3 regions of the Thalassotalea ganghwensis genome follow, and region 2 is predicted to be linked to each of the others. Evidence: predicted binding sites of a transcription regulator. Region 2 holds the regulator's gene; each other region holds the start of a gene.
The links. Region 2 encodes NrdR, which represses ribonucleotide reductase genes. Its sites were predicted from a motif close to AAACACNANATNTNGTGTTT; they were not measured.
Positions count from the first base shown of each region.

Region 1: the regulator NrdR is predicted to act here: its motif matches at 4,873-4,892, upstream of nrdA (class 1a ribonucleoside-diphosphate reductase subunit alpha).
Region 3: the regulator NrdR is predicted to act here: its motif matches at 4,590-4,609, upstream of nrdG (anaerobic ribonucleoside-triphosphate reductase activating protein).

Region 1 is NZ_JBQRUM010000016.1:33,901-40,474, forward strand. Features, by position in the region: gene gyrA (DNA topoisomerase (ATP-hydrolyzing) subunit A) at 1-1,983, opposite strand, end outside; gene ACSLUH_RS15065 (Mpo1 family 2-hydroxy fatty acid dioxygenase) at 2,233-2,772, opposite strand; gene ubiG (bifunctional 2-polyprenyl-6-hydroxyphenol methylase/3-demethylubiquinol 3-O-methyltransferase UbiG) at 3,114-3,827, shown strand; gene ACSLUH_RS15075 (HAD family hydrolase) at 3,827-4,501, shown strand; gene nrdA (class 1a ribonucleoside-diphosphate reductase subunit alpha) at 4,980-6,574, shown strand, end outside.
Region 2 is NZ_JBQRUM010000028.1:4,087-10,660, forward strand. Features, by position in the region: gene ACSLUH_RS18465 (hypothetical protein) at 1-186, shown strand, start outside; gene ribBA (bifunctional 3,4-dihydroxy-2-butanone-4-phosphate synthase/GTP cyclohydrolase II) at 290-1,399, opposite strand; gene ACSLUH_RS18475 (riboflavin synthase) at 1,428-2,084, opposite strand; gene ribD (bifunctional diaminohydroxyphosphoribosylaminopyrimidine deaminase/5-amino-6-(5-phosphoribosylamino)uracil reductase RibD) at 2,093-3,232, opposite strand; gene nrdR (transcriptional regulator NrdR) at 3,275-3,727, opposite strand; gene glyA (serine hydroxymethyltransferase) at 3,883-5,139, opposite strand; gene ACSLUH_RS18495 (hypothetical protein) at 5,456-6,070, opposite strand; gene ACSLUH_RS18500 (RNA polymerase sigma factor) at 6,067-6,574, opposite strand, start outside.
Region 3 is NZ_JBQRUM010000006.1:239,447-246,020, forward strand. Features, by position in the region: gene narH (nitrate reductase subunit beta) at 1-1,525, shown strand, start outside; gene narJ (nitrate reductase molybdenum cofactor assembly chaperone) at 1,535-2,296, shown strand; gene narI (respiratory nitrate reductase subunit gamma) at 2,302-2,982, shown strand; gene ACSLUH_RS08615 (peptidylprolyl isomerase) at 3,213-4,151, shown strand; gene ACSLUH_RS08620 (PM0253 family protein) at 4,171-4,506, shown strand; gene nrdG (anaerobic ribonucleoside-triphosphate reductase activating protein) at 4,641-5,132, shown strand; gene nrdD (anaerobic ribonucleoside-triphosphate reductase) at 5,120-6,574, shown strand, end outside.

The sequences.
Region 1 (6,574 bases), on a different contig from region 2:
CGTTAATGGTGTTTTCTTCACTGTACCGGAAGCGGTCGCCATGATGATAAATTTATCATCTTCGTATTCTCGAACCGGCAAAATCGCGGTGATTTTTTCATCACTTTCCAATGGTAATAAATTCACAATTGGACGACCACGAGCAGTGCGACTCGCTAAAGGCAATTGATAAACCTTCAACCAATATAATTTGCCTCTGTTCGAGAAACATAAAATGGTATCATGTGTGTTAGCAACCAATAAGCGCTCGATGAAATCTTCTTCTTTCATCTTAGTTGCGGCTTTACCCTTACCACCACGTCGTTGAGCTTGGTAATCGGATAGTGCCTGATATTTCACATAACCTTCATTAGAAAGCGTCACAACAACATCTTCTTCGTTTATTAGATCTTCTAACGAAATATCATGAGAAGCATTGGTGATCTCGGTACGACGTTCATCACCAAACTCTTCTTTTATTGCTTCTAACTCTTCACGAATAACTTCCATTAAACGTTCAGGGCTTGCAAGAATATGCAACAATTCGGCGATAAGTTCTAATAACGATTTGTACTCGTTTAGAATCTTTTCATGTTCCATTCCCGACAATTTGTATAGTTGCAGATCAACAATGGCTTTAGCTTGCTCTGATGTTAAATAATACAAACCATCACGAATACCGTATTCTGGTTCCAACCATTCAGGTCGCGCAGCATCAGTACCTGCTCGTTCAAGCATCGCACTTACATCACCTAAGGCCCAGCCTTGGGCAATAAGTTTTTCTTCGGCTTCTTTACGGTTATTTGATTCTTTAATCAATTGAATGACAGGGTCAATATTTGCTAATGCAATCGACAAACCTTCAAGAATGTGAGCACGCTCACGCGCTTTGCGTAATTCAAAAATCGTACGTCGTGTGACCACTTCACGGCGATGCAAGATAAAGGCTTCTAACATCTCTTTTAAGTTGAATAACTTCGGCTGACCATTGGTCAATGCCACCATATTCAAACCAAAAGACACTTGCATTTGCGTCATTTTATATAAGTTGTTTAAAACAACTTCGCCAACATCGCCACGTTTAACTTCAACGACCATACGCATACCGTCTTTATCAGACTCATCACGTAAAGCAGAAATACCTTCTAAGCGTTTTTCTTTGACCAGTTCAGCCATTTTCTCTATCAAGCGTGCTTTGTTAACTTGATAAGGTAATTCATGAACAACAATAGTCTCTTTTCCAGACTTTTCATCGACTTCTATTTCAGCCCTGGCGCGGATTTTGATTTTCCCTCGTCCGGATTTATAGGCTTCTTCAATACCTGAACGGCCACTAATGATGCCTGCAGTAGGAAAATCAGGACCTGGAATAAACTCAATCAGTTCATCAATAGTGATATCGTTGTTGTCAATAAGCGCTAAACAGCCATTAATCACTTCAGATAAATTGTGTGGAGGAATGTTGGTTGCCATACCAACAGCAATACCTGAGGTACCATTGACTAATAAATTGGGTATGCGCGTTGGCATGACCGCAGGAATCTGTTCTGTACCGTCATAGTTGGGCACGAAGTCAACGGTTTCTTTCTCTAAATCTGCTAATATCGAGTGCGATATTTTTTCCATACGGATTTCGGTATAACGCATCGCCGCAGCAGAATCGCCATCGACCGAACCAAAGTTACCCTGGCCATCAACCAGCATGTAACGCAATGAAAACGGTTGCGCCATACGAACAATTGTATCATATACAGCAGTGTCACCATGAGGGTGATACTTACCGATTACGTCACCAACAACACGGGCAGATTTTTTGTATGGTTTATTAAAGTCGTTACCTAATACATTCATCGCAAACAACACACGACGATGAACAGGCTTTAATCCATCTCGAACATCCGGTAATGCTCGCCCTACTATTACACTCATGGCGTAATCTAAGTAGGAACTCTTTAGCTCATCCTCAATATTGACAGGAAGTATTTCTTTTGCCAGATCGGTCATAAAACGGCGGTATCCCTAAAATAGATTGTCTAATTTATTATTGTATAAAAGCTGCTTTTGCTAGTGGATAGCATCGTCAACCATACGTCTTTATAACCTGACATTTTGCGCTGGTTAAGCACAGTTTTCAAGCGTTAATTTCAATCACTTACTGTATTGGTTAACTTAATGATTTTATTACCAATATATAAGTGTCGTTTAGATAAAAAAAATAAGCCGACAAATTATTGAACACTATTTATACAAGCTTTAAGACGTTGTTGATTTTAGTTGTTCAAAATCACGGCGTTTTTCTATTGCCATGGCATGAACATCTGCTGCTAGTGACTTGTTAAGCCCTAAAGCAAAATATATTTCGGCAATTAGAAAAAGAGGTCCTATCGACAATTGATTAATGTCATCAACAAATGCGGGTTTGGCTTTTTCATAGCCATGACCGATGAATTGAAATACCCAACCAATAATAAATACGATGATCGCAACATACCAAGGAAAGTTATATTGAGAAAACAACACAGCGCTATAAATCAGTGCCCCAAACAATGCGAGAGCGATTAAGGCAAGTGGTAAAGAAAGTATCAGGTAATAGAGAAAGATAATGCTTGCAACACAAGTGGCTAGCGATAGATTAACAGTAGCATTTAACAAAGAGAATTCGAAGCTTACGCCGGCTAGTAATACGGCTATCGACCAAATAATTAAAGGTATACCAATAAAATGTGTTTTTATGTTATTGATATTTAAGTGTACACTTTTGTAGGTTGACAGCTGCTCTTTTAACGATTTCATTTCCAAGTCCCTCAATATAAAATCAGCACATTTGTACGATAACAGATGTTTTAAGCTATGCTATCTTGATTGCTAGGTCAAATGGTAGAGTCATAGAACGACATTTTATGGGATTTAACCAACGTAAATTTATCTTGAGTGCTATTGCGATACTCGAGCTTAATAAAACACAACATTTCCACTTTACCTCAGGTTTGTATAAGAAATTACTCGAAAACAATAACATTTTGAATGATTAATCACGTTAAATCAGTTTAAAGCCACCTTCGCTCTTATCCACACTATGCATTGAAATTAGATTGGTTTAGAATTTAGTTAATTCTTAGCTAATATCTATTCTTATGACTGATACCGTTAACGTAAACCCAAAAGAAATTGAAAAATTTGAAAAAGTTGCTCACCAATGGTGGGATCTAGATGGCGACTTCAAACCACTCCATCAAATAAACCCGATCAGAAGACAATTTATTATTCAACACTTAGGTGACCTTTATAATAAAGCAATTATTGATGTCGGTTGTGGCGGAGGGATACTCGCTGAAAGCATGGCAAAGCTAGGCGCAAACGTCACCGGCATAGACATGGGCGAAGAACCACTTAATGTGGCAACACTCCATGCATTGGAAATGGGTGTAAAAAACGTAAGTTATCAAAAGATCCCCGCAGAACAGCAAGCCACATTAATGCCCGCGTCTTACGATGCGGTGACTTGCATGGAAATGCTCGAGCACGTGCCAGATCCTAAATCCATTGTACAAGCGTGTGCTGCTATGGTTAAGCCAAATGGTTTTGTATTTTTTTCTACATTGAACAAAACGATAAAGTCATACTTATTAGCTATTCTAGCTGCTGAGAAAGTCTTTAAGTTGGTACCCGATGGCACACACGACCATGATAAGTTTATTCGCCCTTCCCAACTCATTGGCTGGGCTGAACAATGTGGTTTAAAATGTATCGATGCCGCTGGTATACATTACAATCCACTGACAGAAAATCACAAGCTTATCCCATCGCTAGATGTAAATTACATACTCTGTTGTCAAAAGGTTGAATAATGATGTTAACAAACCTTAATAATTCCCCTCAAGGGATCTTATTTGATTTAGATGGTACCTTGCTTGATACCGCCAACGACCTTGGCGCCGCATTAAATCATGTCTTAAATCATCATCAACTCCCAACAGTACATCGCAGCGCCTATCGACCTATAGCATCTGATGGCGCCAAAGGTTTATTGGCGTTAGGATTTGCGGAAAAAATCCATCAATATAATTTTGATGAACTTCGTCATCAATTTCTTGAATACTACCGCAATAATATCGCCGTAAATACTGTATTGTATTCTGGCGTCGATACGTTAATTTCTGCACTTGATGACAATGGCATTCCTTGGGGAATTGTCACTAATAAGCCGGAAACGCTAACGCTAGCGTTGCTGCCGTCCTTCCCAGAGCTTAATCAGTGCAAAGTAATCGTTGGTGGTGATACATTAACGAAACGAAAACCAGATCCAGAGCCGTTATTATTTGCCTGTGAAAAACTTAACTTACCACCAAGTCAATGTTTATATGTAGGCGATGCACCAAGAGATATTGAAGCAGGCAATGCCGCCAATATGACGACCATAATTGCCAAATGGGGGTATATACAAAACCTTGAAGAGTGCCAACATTGGTCAGCTGATATTCATTGTGAGCAACCCACTGACATTTTAAATTTACTCAGGTAGTTTGGTTAACATTTTTTTAATACATATCGCTCATTATCTTGGTAGTAACTATTGCGTTTTAGTACACCGTTGATTAAATAACCAAGGTGATGAGATAATAACCTAACAATCTAATTGATTGATAATTAATATAATTTAATTACTTATTTGATTTTGCTATAACCTAATTACAAAAATAACTAAAAGAGTTCTAAAGAAAAAAAATAAAACGAAATAACCGTTGCGTTTTGAATAAATCAAAATAAAAAAGCGGTACTAAGTTAGTCACTACTAACCCCTTTTAAATATGCCAATTTTTATCACTAAAATAGTCTATTTTGCTACTTGCAATAAAGGCTAAACCTCATTATCTTGTGATTACTAACTAAGTTACCCCCTAGATATAGTGTTTTTATGACGAGTTACACTGTTGTGGTCAATAGGAGGTAGTAACAATCCGTCTAAAAACTAAAACAATAACTAGATTTACAGGATCTTCATGAATAACAATCTTTTTGTAACCAAGCGCAACGGCGAAAAAGAACCCATCGATTTAGAGAAAATTCATAAAGTAATAGCCTGGGCAGCTGAAGGCTTAAATAATGTATCAGTATCTCAAGTTGAACTTAAATCACATATCCAGTTTTACGATGGCATCAAGACCGAAGACATCCACGAAACCATTATTAAAGCAGCGGCTGATTTAATTTCTGAAGAAACTCCTGATTATCAGTTTTTATCTGCACGATTAGCCATTTTCCACTTACGTAAAAAAGCGTATGGTCAGTTTGAACCACCCAAGTTGTATCAACATGTCGTAAATATGGTTGAGGCGGGTAAATATGATCAACATTTGCTTGCTGATTATGACCAAGCAGACTTCGAGCGCATGGAAAGTTTTATCGACCATACTCGCGACCTCACCTTTAGTTATGCGGCGGTAAAACAATTAGAAGGTAAATATTTGGTTCAAAATAGGGTTACAGGCGAAATTTATGAAAGCGCGCAATTTTTGTACATGCTTGTCGCTGCTTGTCTTTTTGCAAAATACCCAAAAGAGACTCGTTTAGAATATGTAGAAGGCTTTTATAATGCCATTTCGACCTTTAAAATATCACTTCCTACGCCAATTATGGCGGGAGTTAGAACACCGACTCGTCAGTTCTCATCATGTGTATTAATTGAATGTGGTGATAGCCTTGATTCAATTAATGCAACATCGAGCTCCATCGTTAAGTACGTATCTCAACGCGCAGGTATTGGTATTAACGCTGGTCGCATTAGAGCGCTAGGAAGTGCGATTAGAAACGGAGAAGCGTTTCATACCGGTTGTATTCCATTTTATAAGCATTTTCAAACAGCGGTTAAAAGTTGCTCTCAAGGGGGAGTCCGTGGTGGTGCTGCTACCCTATTCTACCCATTATGGCATTTAGAAGTTGAAAGCCTGCTGGTATTGAAAAACAACCGAGGCGTTGAAGAGAACCGTGTTCGCCATTTAGATTATGGCGTGCAATTTAACAAATTAATGTATCAACGATTAATTAAAGGTGAGTCGATTACCTTATTCAGCCCAAGTGATGTACCTGGCTTATACGATGCATTTTTTGAAGATCAAGAAAAGTTTGAACAACTCTATCTGCAATATGAAGCGGATAGCTCAATTCGTAAAAAATGCATAAAAGCGATCGAGTTATTTACTTTATTCGCGCAAGAGCGAGCAAGCACTGGTCGTATCTACCTTCAAAACGTTGACCATTGCAATACTCATAGCCCATTTATTCCAACAATGGCACCTATTCGTCAAAGTAACTTGTGTTTAGAAATAGCCCTACCTACTAAACCGATGAATGATGTTAATGATCCTGAAGGCGAAATAGCGTTGTGTACGTTATCTGCATTCAACCTTGGTGCGATAGACAGTTTAGATGAACTCGAAGGTCTAGCTGATCTTGCCGTTAGGGCACTTGATAGCTTGCTAGATTATCAAGATTACCCTGTACCAGCTGCGCACAATGCCACAATGGGACGCAGAACGCTTGGTATAGGAGTGATAAACTATGCTTATTACTTGGCAAAAAATGGTGTTTATTATTC
Region 2 (6,574 bases):
TTACCTCCAACAAGTCAAAGAGAGCTAGAGTTAATTGAAAACTTCTATTCAGAAGTTATCGATTACTTTGATTCACAAGGTGGTTTTAATGAGACTTGGCAAATTATGGAAAATGACGTTTGGGTAACAAAACCAACGCCATCGATGAAAATTCTAGAGGAGTTTAAAAGTGAACATAACAAGTGACTATAGTGCTAAACGGCCGAGTTTGGTACTTATTGATGTGAACCGCTGAAAAGCTTCAGGTAAGTTAACAACGCGCATCAGGTTTAATGCGCGTTTAACATCATTACTCTGAAATATACTCAACCACTTCCAGACCAAAACCAGAAAGTGAATGATACTTAGTTTGAGAGCTCAATAAACGCATTTTGCTCACCCCTAAATTAGATAAAATTTGCGAGCCGACACCAACGTTACGAGAACCTACGTGACGCTTTACTTCTTTAACCGTTTCACCGGCATCAAGTTTGGCGTATTTTTCAACTTGATTTATTAACTCTTGTGGTGATTCATGCTTACCTAATAACACTAATACCCCACCTTCTTTACCGATTCTCGCTAGTGCATCGCCGATAGGCCATTTAGCAACGCTTTCACGTTGGCTAAATAAAAGATCTCTAAAGGTATTTTCTAAGTGAACACGTACTAAAACCGGTTTATCTGGATGAATTTCACCTTTGGTTAGTGCAAAGTGTGCTTGGCCATCGATACTATCTTTAAAAACGGTTAAATCAAATTCACCAAAAGCCGTTGGCAATTTACACTGTGAGATGCGTTCAATCGTGGTTTCATTGGCGTTACGATATTCAATCAGATCGGCAATTGTTCCCATTTTAATGCCATGCTTCTCGGCAATAATCTCTAAATCTGGGCGACGAGCCATCGTGCCATCTTCGTTAAGTATTTCAACAATCACTGCCGCCGGCTCTAACCCTGCTAACCTGGCTAAATCAACACCTGCTTCTGTATGACCAGCACGATTAAGTACGCCACCATTTTTTGCGATTAATGGGAAAATATGGCCGGGTTGAACAATCGAATTGTGATCAGCATCTTTAGCGACAGCAGCCAATACGGTTGTCGCTCTATCTGCTGCTGATATGCCAGTGGTTACACCTTCGGCTGCTTCGATAGACACAGTAAAGTTGGTGGTAAATTGCGCGTCATTTTTATCAACCATTAGTGGTAGCTTTAGCTTCTCACATTTTTCAGCTGACATCGGCATACAAATTAAACCACGGCCATGAGTTGCCATAAAGTTAATCGCTTCAGGTGTTACTAGCTCTGCCGCCATAATGAAGTCACCTTCATTTTCTCGATCTTCGTCATCCATCAAGATAACCATTTTACCTTGTTTGATATCTTCAATGATTTCTTGTGGTGTATTTAAATTCATGACAACCTCTAATCTATCTCAATTTGTTTTACTTAATAAAACCACTTTGCTTTAGTAAAGCTTCTGTCACCTGATTTTTTTCAGGTTGCGGCTGTTTTGATGTTAACAATCGCTCGATATAACGTGCCATGACATCAACTTCAATATTGACATGGTCACCGACGTTATACAGTGCAATGATTGTTTGACTGGTAGTATGCGGAACAATGGTTAATCTAAAGCGATCTGCTTGCAGTGAATTAACGGTTAAGCTGACACCATCGATAGTAACTGAGCCTTTCTCTGCGATATAAGGTGCTATGTCGCCCGTCATCGAAATCCAGTAATCGACACTATTGCCATTCGTGTTAATGTCAACAATTTGTCCGCGAGCATCGACATGTCCAGAAACAATATGTCCACCAAAGCGCGTGGTAGGTAACATCGCTTTTTCAAGGTTAACCATTTGCCCTAGTTTGTATGAAGCAAAGCCCGTGCGTTGTAATGTTTCATTCGAAAGATCTGCACTGAAATGATGAGCGCCAAAGTCAACCACGGTTAAGCAAACCCCGTTAGTTGCAATTGAATCACCTAATTTTACATCGCTCATGTCTAATGTATTTGATTTCACCGTCACTCGCGCACCCGCGCTACTAACGTTAATCGCTGAAATACTTCCTAAAGCTTCAATGATTCCAGTAAACATAATGCTCTCTATTCGTGTTCAGTAAATTTAGCGATGACTTTAAGATCTGAGCCTATCACTCTTGTATCTGTTATCATCAAACGCTTTGCCGTTGCCAACTCAGTAATTGAAGGCATCGACAATAATCCTTGTGCGTCATTTCCTAATAGCTTTGGTGCCATATATAAAATGAGTTCATCGACTAAACCTTGCTCGACAAAAGCACCCGCTAAAGACTTCCCTGCTTCGAGTAATATATCGTTATACCCTTGCTTAGCGAGCTTGATTAATAATAACCGCAAATCAATATGTTCGCTGTCATTGCTTTCAATTGTCCAATGACTGACAAAATGTGGCCAATCGTATGAATTTTCAATGTTACGATTGATGATAATTACTGGGGATGGTGTTTGAAATAATGCTAAGCCTGGTGTCAGCCTTGCCTGCGAATCGATAACAACCCGCACTGGTTGACGAATGGTGTCGAGTGGATACTGTTCCTCAGCAAGATTAAACTGCGCTTCTCGCACCGTCATTCGTGCATTATCACTAATTACCGATTGAGCGCTGGTGATCACCGCGCAACTTCTGGCCCGAATACGCTGCACATCTTGACGAGCTGCTTTTCCAGTTATCCATTGGCTTTCGCCATTGGCCATTGCGGTTTTTCCATCAAGACTAGCGGCCATTTTACAACGAACATAAGGTAGGCCTGTTGTCATTAGTTTAATAAAGCCCGTGTTAAGTTCACTAGCTGCTCTCGCCAATAAACCTGTGCTAACTTCGACGCCGGCCTGTTGCAACATCTTAACACCTCGACCCGCAACTTCAGGGTTAGGATCGATCATGGCACAAATCACTTGAGTAATACCGCTATTTATTAACGCTTGAGCACAAGGAGGGGTTTTACCATAATGACTGCATGGCTCGAGTGTCACGTAGGCTGTCGCGCCTGCTAGTGACTCATTGGCATTGGCGATGGCATTGACTTCAGCATGACCACTACCTGCCTTGATATGAAAACCTTCGGCAATAATTTGTCCATTTTTGACAATGACACAACCGACTCGAGGATTGGGTGAAGTGGTATATTGACCTTGTTGAGCAAGTTTTATTGCCCGAGCCATAAATTCATAGTCAGCTTCAACAAAGCGCGATACATTTGCCACTATTTCAGCCTCAATCGTTGAAGTTGATTTAACTTAGGCCTTTTAATCATTATCAAGCCTTGCGATTTCTTCACCAAACTCTCTAATGTCTTCAAAACAACGATATACAGAAGCGAAACGCACATAGGCGACTTTATCTAAGCTTTTGAGCTGTTGCATAATAAAATTGCCTAGTAACTCACTACTAACTTCACGCTCGCCAGTCGCGCGCATTTCGGATTTAACCTTATTAATTGCTAGTTCAACTTGCTCGACGCTTACCGGACGCTTTTCAAGAGCACGCACTAATCCGCTGCGCATCTTGTCTTCATTAAAAGGCTCTCTAGAGCCGTCTCGTTTAATAATACGCGGCATCAAAAGTTCTGCTGTTTCAAAGGTAGTGAAACGCTCATTACAGGCCATACAAGCACGGCGACGTCTGATTTGATGTCCGTCGGCGACTAAACGTGAATCAATAACTTTCGTATCGGTAGCGGAGCAAAATGGGCAATACACTCTGATCTCTATAAGGTAATAATCTAATGCGAGTTATTTTAATCTATTTTTATGCCGAAGTAACGTTGGCAACTTAATATAAAAAAACCCAAGTTAAATTAACTTGGGTTTTTTATTGTAAAGGTGTTCACAAAGTGCGAATACCCCTAATCAACTTATGCGTATACTGGAAAACGTGCACAAATTTCTTTTACTTTTTCCTGAACAGTATTGATGACGTCTTCATTGTTAATATCATCAAGAATATCACAGATCCAGCCGGTCAATTGCTTAGTTTCTTCAACGCCAAAACCACGACGGGTGATCGCTGGAGTACCCAAACGCAAACCAGAAGTCACAAATGGTGAACGCGGGTCATTCGGTACTGAGTTTTTATTAACCGTAATGTGCGCACGCCCTAATGCGGCATCAGCATCTTTACCCGTAATATCTTTATCAATTAAATCTAAAAGCAATAAATGGTTTTCTGTACCATTTGAAACCACTTTGTAACCACGCTCTTGCAATACCGCTACCATTGCTTTGGCATTATCAAGTACCTTCTGCTGGTACACTTTAAAGTCAGGTTGTAATGCTTCTTTAAACGCCACAGCCTTAGCTGCAATAACGTGCATTAATGGTCCACCTTGACCCCCTGGGAAAACGGCAGAATTCAACTTTTTATAGATGTCTTCGTCATCACAGCCAGAAACAATCAAACCGCCACGAGGACCAGCTAACGTTTTATGAGTAGTGGTGGTTACTACGTGCGCATGAGGCACTGGATTAGGATACAGACCTGCCGCGACTAAACCTGCAACGTGCGCCATATCAACCATAAAGTAAGCACCTACTTCATCAGCAATTTTACGCATACGAGCCCAATCAACAATACCCGAGAACGCAGAAAAGCCACCAATGATCATTTCTGGCTTATGTTCTTTTGCGAGACGCTCTAATTCTTCGTAATCAATATCGCCTGTTTCAGGGTGTAATCCATATTGAATGGCTTCATAAGACTTACCTGAGAAGTTTACATGTGAACCATGAGTTAAGTGACCACCATGCGCTAAGCTCATCCCTAATACTTTTCCGCCTGGGGTAACTAATGCCTGAAAAACTGCAGCATTTGCTTGAGAACCCGCGTGAGGTTGAACATTGGCATAAGTTGCTCCAAATAATTCTTTCGCTCGCTCAATTGCTAATGTTTCTGCTTTATCAACAAATTCACAACCACCGTAATAACGCTTTCCAGGATACCCTTCAGCGTATTTGTTGGTTAATTGTGAGCCTTGTGCTTCTAATACACGAGGGCTACAGTAGTTTTCAGATGCAATCAATTCAATATGTTCTTCTTGACGAACCACTTCGTCTGTCATTGATTGCCATAGTTCTGCATCAAAATCAGCAATATTCATATCACGAGTAAGCATGTTTTACCTCAAGTTCACAGTAGTCACTGGAAATAATGGATTAATAAAAATTGCCGCATATTTTGCCTGAATTAGGCGCTTTTGTATATGGAAATCCGGTGTTTTACTTAGCTCAAAATACACTGTTTTATAGCGAAAAACAGAACAAACAAACGCCTAAAATTTCCGAACTAAATGCAGCATGAAGCATTATATACAATACAATGTTCGTCATTTAGACAATATATAGAATAAACAAGAAAAGCACAAGCAGGATAAAACAAGAAATGGCAAACCAACCAAAATTAAAGGCTATATAACTAAAAAACTCAGAATTTTATTTGGTTTGCAGTGAAGATAAGTGAATATATTCCGTGCGACTTTTACGATAATAGTATTCAAATATCCCCCAAACACTCAACAACAAGATATTACTGTAGGCATAACCTTCGTAAGCGCCAACTTCCTTTATTTTTGATAACTCATAGATATACCAGTTCACCACTGGAAATAGTATATAAACTGAAAGTTTGCATACCTTCATGTATTTTACTGAAGAAAGGCAATTGGCAATGGCATTTTCTAGCGCTTTATCCGGACTTTGACACATTTGACGCCACGCTTTTAATCGAATGCTTACTGTATAAATACAAAAAATCACCGAAAAAACGCTACCAAAAGCGACATAACATAAGGTAGCGAATGACCAATCAAGTACCCAAAGCCCAGCGAAAAACATGATTATCAATGACAGCGTGCTAACAATATCGATGACCAAAAGGCTTTTAGCCCAAATAACCCTGCGTCGGGTTTGTTTTATTAACGCACTAATATCAGTTTTTTGGAACGGTTGGCTTTGCCAATCGCTACTGAGGTTTTGCCAATCTAGATCATCATCAGTTAACTGCTCAAGGGGACTATTCGCCATTTGCTTTTTACCTTCTTCGCTCATGACTGTTTCTCCAGTTTTTCATTTAAGGCAACTTTGGCTCGTTGTAACCGCACCCCAACCAAGTTGGTTGTTATCGCTAGCGTTTCTGCGATCTCTTTATAACTCATCCCTTCTAAAGCAAGAGTAATAACTTGCTGGTGCTCTATCGGTAAGGTCTGTATCGCATTGATTAACCTTTTTTGACGCTGTTGTTGATCAAGCGCTTGATATGGACAAGAACTCTGAAGGGTTTGCTCTTCAGGTAATTGCTGATTATCAATTGTTTCATCGGTATCAATAGTTTTAACCGATTTAGCGACATGAGTAGCTAAAACATTATGTGCAATCCTGGCGACAAAGGTTTTAGCCGAGCTTTCTTGACGAAATGAAGGCAGAGCTCGCCAAATATTTAAGGCTATCTCTTGAAACAGTTCGTCTTGAAGTGCAGGTTTCGCTTCAAAACCGATAATCAGATGACGCAGTAGTTTTTCATACTCCGTCATCCATTGATAAAAGATTGCTTTA
Region 3 (6,574 bases), on a different contig from region 2:
AATAGGTATGGTGCTGAACTTAGACAAATGTATCGGTTGTCACACTTGTTCAGTTACTTGTAAAAACGTTTGGACCTCACGTGAAGGGGTTGAATATGCTTGGTTCAACAATGTTGAGTCCAAGCCAGGTGTTGGTTACCCAAAAGAGTGGGAAAACCAAGAAAAATGGAATGGCGGCTGGGTGCGTAATGCAGCCGGCAAGCTAGAGCCAAAACAAGGGGGTAAGCGTCGTATTTTAGCGAATATTTTCGCCAACCCTGATTTACCAGAAATTGATGATTACTACGAGCCGTTTGATTTTGACTATCAGCATTTACACAAAGCGGGTGAATCAAAGCATCAGCCCGTTGCTCGTCCTCGCTCTCTGATCTCTGGTCAACGCATGGAGAAAATTAACTGGGGTCCTAACTGGGAAGAAATTCTTGGCACCGAGTTCAAACATCGTAAAGCAGATAAAAACTTTGACCACGTACAAGCGGATATCTACGGTCAGTTTGAAAAAACGTTCATGATGTATTTACCTCGTTTATGTGAGCATTGTTTAAACCCAGCATGTGTCGCGAGTTGCCCAAGTGGTGCGATTTATAAACGTGAAGAAGACGGCATCGTCTTAATCGATCAAGACAAGTGTCGTGGCTGGAGAATGTGTGTTTCCGGTTGTCCGTACAAAAAAATCTACTACAACTGGAAAACAGGCAAATCAGAGAAATGTATTTTCTGTTACCCACGTATTGAATCAGGTCAGCCAACGGTTTGTTCTGAAACCTGTGTCGGTCGTATTCGCTACCTTGGGGTTATGCTTTACGATGCTGATCGCATAGAAGAAGCGGCTTCGGTTGCTAATGAAAAAGATTTGTACCAAGCCCAATGTGACATTTTCTTAGATCCAAATGATGAAGCAGTTCAGGCGGCTGCGCGTAAAGAAGGCATACCGCAGGCCTGGCTTGACGCCGCTGTGCAGTCGCCGGTTTATAAAATGGCAATGGACTGGAAAGTGGCACTGCCGCTTCATCCAGAATATCGCACCTTACCTATGGTTTGGTATGTGCCACCACTTAGCCCAGTGCAAACTGCAATTGAGGCTGGGCATGTTGGACAAAACGGCGTGATTCCAGATTTGAAATCATTACGAATTCCAATGAAATATCTCGCAAACTTACTCACTGCTGGCGATGAAAAACCTGTTGTAGAGGCGTTAGAGCGCATGTTAGCAATGCGCGCTTATAAACGATCTCAGCAAGTGGAAAAAGTTGAAGATTTAGCGGTATTAGAACAAGTCGGATTAACTAAGCACCAAATAGAAGACATGTATCACACCATGGCAATTGCCAACTACGAAGACCGTTTTGTCGTTCCGACGAGCCATAAAGTGCAAACAGAGAATGCTTATGATGAAAAGTCTGGCTGTGGTTTTAGCTTTGGTAATGGTTGTGCAACGGGCTCATCTGGAACAAGTCTGTTTGGTGGTAAGAGTCAAACTCAACGCGAAGTAATTCCCGTTAGTATGATTGACCCAAATGAGTAGGAGAGAGCAATGGATATTTTGGCATTAATGTCTCGATTGATAGATTACCCTACAGAAGATTTAGCATGTTCTGCTGAAGACATAAAACGTTTTATCGCTGTAGAAAAACACTTAAGCGAGCAAAACAAACGGGAGCTTACCGAGTTTATTGATGGTCGATTGTCAATGGATTTACTTGATTGGCAATCAGACTACGATGCGCTTTTTGAGCGCGGGCGTTCGTTATCACTGTTATTATTTGAACACATTCACGGAGAAAGCCGCGACCGTGGTCAAGCAATGATCGATCTCATCGCTCAATACAAAGCGGCGGGTTTAGATATCAGCATAAAAGAGCTCCCTGATTACATCCCTTTGTTTTTAGAGTTTGCTTCGACGCAAGGTGATGAGCACGCCCGAGGTTGGTTGCAAGATGTCTCACATATTTTAGCGCTACTGAAAGTGCGATTAGCACAGCGAGATTCAGATTACGCGATACTGTTTCACATCTTGGTTGATCTTGCTCAAGCGGACATCGACTACGCTGATTTAGCGCAGCAAGTAAAAGGCGAAAAGCGTGATGATACCAAAGAAGCGATCGATAAAGTTTGGGAAGAGGAAATGGTGAAATTTGGTGCCGATTCCAACAGTGACGCTTGTGGCACTGCGACGAATCGCCCTTCTCAAACACAACGTCGTGACCAACAAGTTCCTATTCAAATGATGGATGCTGTGATTGCTGAAACGCTGGCGAAAGACGCTGGCCAATCAACAACGGTATCTGGAGGTTAATACTTATGGATTACTTAAATACACTTTTATTTGGTTTATATCCTTATATTGCTCTGACGATTTTTATCGTTGGCAGTATGCTGCGTTATGATCGAGAACAATATACGTGGAAAACAGGCTCGAGTCAGATGCTAGAAAGCAAAGGCATTAAGAAAGGCTCAATGGCATTTCATATCGGTATTATTGCAGTTTTAGCGGGCCATTTTGTTGGTCTACTAACGCCACATCAAGTGTGGGATGTTTTAGGCGTTACCCCAGCAACAAAGCAGTTAATAGCGATGGGCGCGGGTGGTTTCTTTGGACTAGTGTGCTTGTACGGCATTGTGATTTTACTCAATCGCCGATTAAACAATCCTCGAGTCCGTGCTACCAGTACAACCATGGATATTTTAATCTTAGTGCTGATTTTTGTGCAGCTAGTCTTAGGGTTAATCAGTATCTTGTTTTCATTGAACCATTTAGACGGTAGTGAGATGCTTAAAATGATGAGCTGGGCGCAAAATATTGTCACCTTTGATATGACAACGGCAGCTGCTTCATTAAGTAGTGTTGGACTTATTTACAAGTTACATATTTTCCTTGGTATGACGCTATTTGTGCTATTTCCATTTAGTCGATTAGTTCATATTTGGAGTGTACCAGTGAAATATTTCAGCCGTAATTATCAGGTCGTGCGCGCTAAATAAAAGTTAATGATTTAATCGTTGTTATTTTCGCTCTTATTCATCGTTGGAAAATGCTCATGTACATTTGTACACCCCGCTTTACCGCTTTGTTTAAGAGCAAAATAACCCATTAATTAGAGCGTGTTGACCTTTCTTGTTTAATTTTTGCATAGCGATTTAAACGCTAATGATAGTTAAAGTCGCTAGTTAAAAGTTAATACCAGGGTCTCAATTAACACTAAGGAAAACTCATGGAAATTATTAATGCTGCTCCGGTAAATGAGCATAAACATCATGACGATTGTGGCTGTCATGGCGATATCGAAAATCCAGCCATTAATCACGGAGATTTTTCTGAAGTTGAGGATGACCTTGCTGCAGCAAAACGTGCTAACCATGTACCATCAGAAGTGCCTGAAATTCGTGTTAACGGAGTTGAACTATCTGAGCAAGAAGTGTTGGCTGAAATGCAATATCACCCAGCTGAAACCAAGCGTCAAAGTATGGTTAAGGCGGCAGAATCACTCATTATCAACGAACTCATTAAACAAAAGGCAATATCGTTGGGGCTGTTAAATGACGAGACGTCGCTGGAGCTAGACTCTGAATATACCTTGATCAATCGTTTGATTGAGATGGAGTGCCAAGTACCAATAGCATCAGAGCAAGAATGCTTGCGATTCTATCAGCAAAACCAAAGCAAATTTACCACATCGCCTTTATTGGAGGTGCGTCACATTTTATTGGCCGTAGCGCCGGATGATGTCAATGACCGGATTAGAGTTAAAGATCTCGCTCAGGAGATTATAGCAACGATAGCGCAATCACCGGTAATGTTTGAGGAACTCGTAGATAGGCACTCGGCTTGTCCATCGAAAGAGATGAAAGGAAATTTAGGGCAGATCAGTCAAGGACAAACTGTGCCTGAATTTGAACGTCATTTGTTCAATGCCAAGGTTGGGTTATTACCCTACCCAATTGAGAGTCGTTATGGTTTTCACGTGGCGATTATTGATCGCAAAGTTGATGGACGACAATTACCGTTTGAGTATGTAAAAGACAAAGTGACAGAGTATTTAAATGAAAAAGTTAAACGTAAAAATATCAGTCAGTACATTCAGCAGCTGATTCAAGAAGCTGATATTATTGGTTTTAATTTTGAGCAGCAATCATCTCCGCTAATACAATAGCGGCGATGAAAACTCTCTGTTGAACAATCCTTTTAAAGCAAAATGGTCAGCACAAGGACACACCTTGTGTTTGGGCCATTGGCAAATTACCTATCTCGACCTGCCGATCACCTTACCGCCCAAACAAACTGAAAACGATATGGGCACTTACGGTAATTTCAGTTATTTATTTCCTGATGAAGATGCATATATCGAAGGTCTACCTTTCGAGGACTGGATAGAATCAAACGTTGATTGGCTGCTTGAGGTCTTTGAACAACATCATATTCCAACCGAGCCAAAATACTTTGAATGGTTTTACCAAGCGGTAAATGCACAGGATTGGCGCTGCAGTAGCTGCGGCGGCTGTACGTAGTCAATTCAACCAGCATTATGCCCTTGATACAAGTATTGACGGGTAAAGACAATACTCTTTCAGAGGTATATAAAAATAAGCTTTGTCACTATATCTTGTGTTTAAGTTTTATGTAAGGCACAAGATATAGTGTTATGTTCAAGGCGTTACCACCACAGATAGTATTCCAAGAAGTGCCCGATGAGGTCAGCTTAGCGTTTACAATCACAGGCTGCCCGTTACGTTGTCAAGGTTGTCATAGCCAAGAAACCTGGAACAGAGAGCTTGGCTTAGAACTGACCCCCTCCTTATTCGAAAATTACTTGTTGCAATACCAAGCAATGATCACCTGCGTCTTGTTTTTTGGCGGAGAGTGGAACAGTGAATGCTTAGTTCAGCGGTTACAAATGGCAAAAGTACATGGTCTCAAAACTTGTTTGTACACTGGCTTAGAGCGAGTGCCGCAGCGAATTTCACGTCATTTAGATTATCTTAAAATAGGCCCATGGCTTACCGAGAAGGGCGGGTTAAATGAGCCAACGACGAATCAAAGGTTAATCAATTTACATACCGGGCAATGCCTAAATTATCGGTTTTTGCCTAATCATCTTAACAATAAAAATAGAGAATCATTATGCAGCGTTTAACTCCATTTCAGATAGCAGAAAAACAGAACTTCATTCATCAGTATGTCCATGCGACTAATGCCGCAGATGGCTCAAAAATGGACGCTAATGCCAACGTGACACACAAGAACATCGCAACATTGGAGGCTGAATTAACCAAAGACTATGTAATTCAGATTAATCGAGCGCAAATCGCTGGTAAAATTAGCGAGTTGTTTTCAGATGAATTGGCGCAAGAATATATCAGGCAAATAGAAGCACATGAAATATACGTTCATGACGAAACCAGCTTAAAGCCCTATTGTGCTTCAATATCTTTATATCCTTTTTTGCTCGACGGTTTAACCAAACTCGGTGGTGAATCAAAAGCACCTAAGCATTTAGCATCGTTTTGCGGAAGTTTCATTAACTTAGTCTTTGCGATAAGTGCTCAGTTTGCAGGCGCAATTGCCACCGTTGAATTTCTTACCTATTTTGATTACTTTGCTCGACAAGAGTTTGGTGAAGACTATCTTAATACTCACGCTAAAGAGATAGACAATCACCTGCAACACGTCGTTTATGCGTTAAATCAACCGGCAGCGGCGCGCGGGTATCAAAGTGTGTTTTGGAATATATCGCTTTACGATCGTTACTACTTTGAATCGCTTTTTGAAAATTTTGTCTTTCCCGATCACACGCCCCCTAATTGGCAAAGTGTTGAAAGACTGCAAGCTTATTTTATGGGGTGGTTTAACAAGGAACGAGAAAAATCATTACTCACTTTTCCCGTCGTGACAGCGGCGATGCTGACTGACAACGAATTAGTCAAAGATACGCAGTTTGCCCAAATGTGCGCGCAGCAAATTAGCGAAGGCAATGCCTTTTTTATTTACCAATCAGATAGTGCTGATTCTTTAGCGTCTTGTTGCCGACTGCGCAATGAAATCAGTGACAACACCTTTTCATATACCTTAGGCGCTGGCGGAGTGTCGACGGGCTCAATTAATGTCATCACCATCAATATGAATAGATTAATCCAAGATGGTCGAGACTTGTTAACTGAGGTTGAAAAAATTCAACAATATCAGGTCGCTTATCGAGCGATAATCGACGATTATCTTAGTCATGGCATGCTACCCGTTTATGACGCAGGATTTATTCATCTTGATAAACAGTTTTTAACCTTAGGTATTAACGGTATGGTTGAGGCGGCAGAGTTTTTAGGCATTAATGTCGACACGGGCGAGGATTATCGGGAGTTCGTCGATAAGCAATTAGAAGTCATTTATCTCGCTAATCGTCGAGCCAAGGCGCAGTATGGCTATCAATTTAATACTGAGTTCGTCCCGGCGGAAAATTTGGGTATCAAAAATGCCAAGTGGGATAAAGCGGATGGATACCAAGTGCCGCGTGAGTGTTACAACTCATACTTTTATGTTGTTGAAGACAATGCCATTAATCATTTAGATAAGTTTATTTTG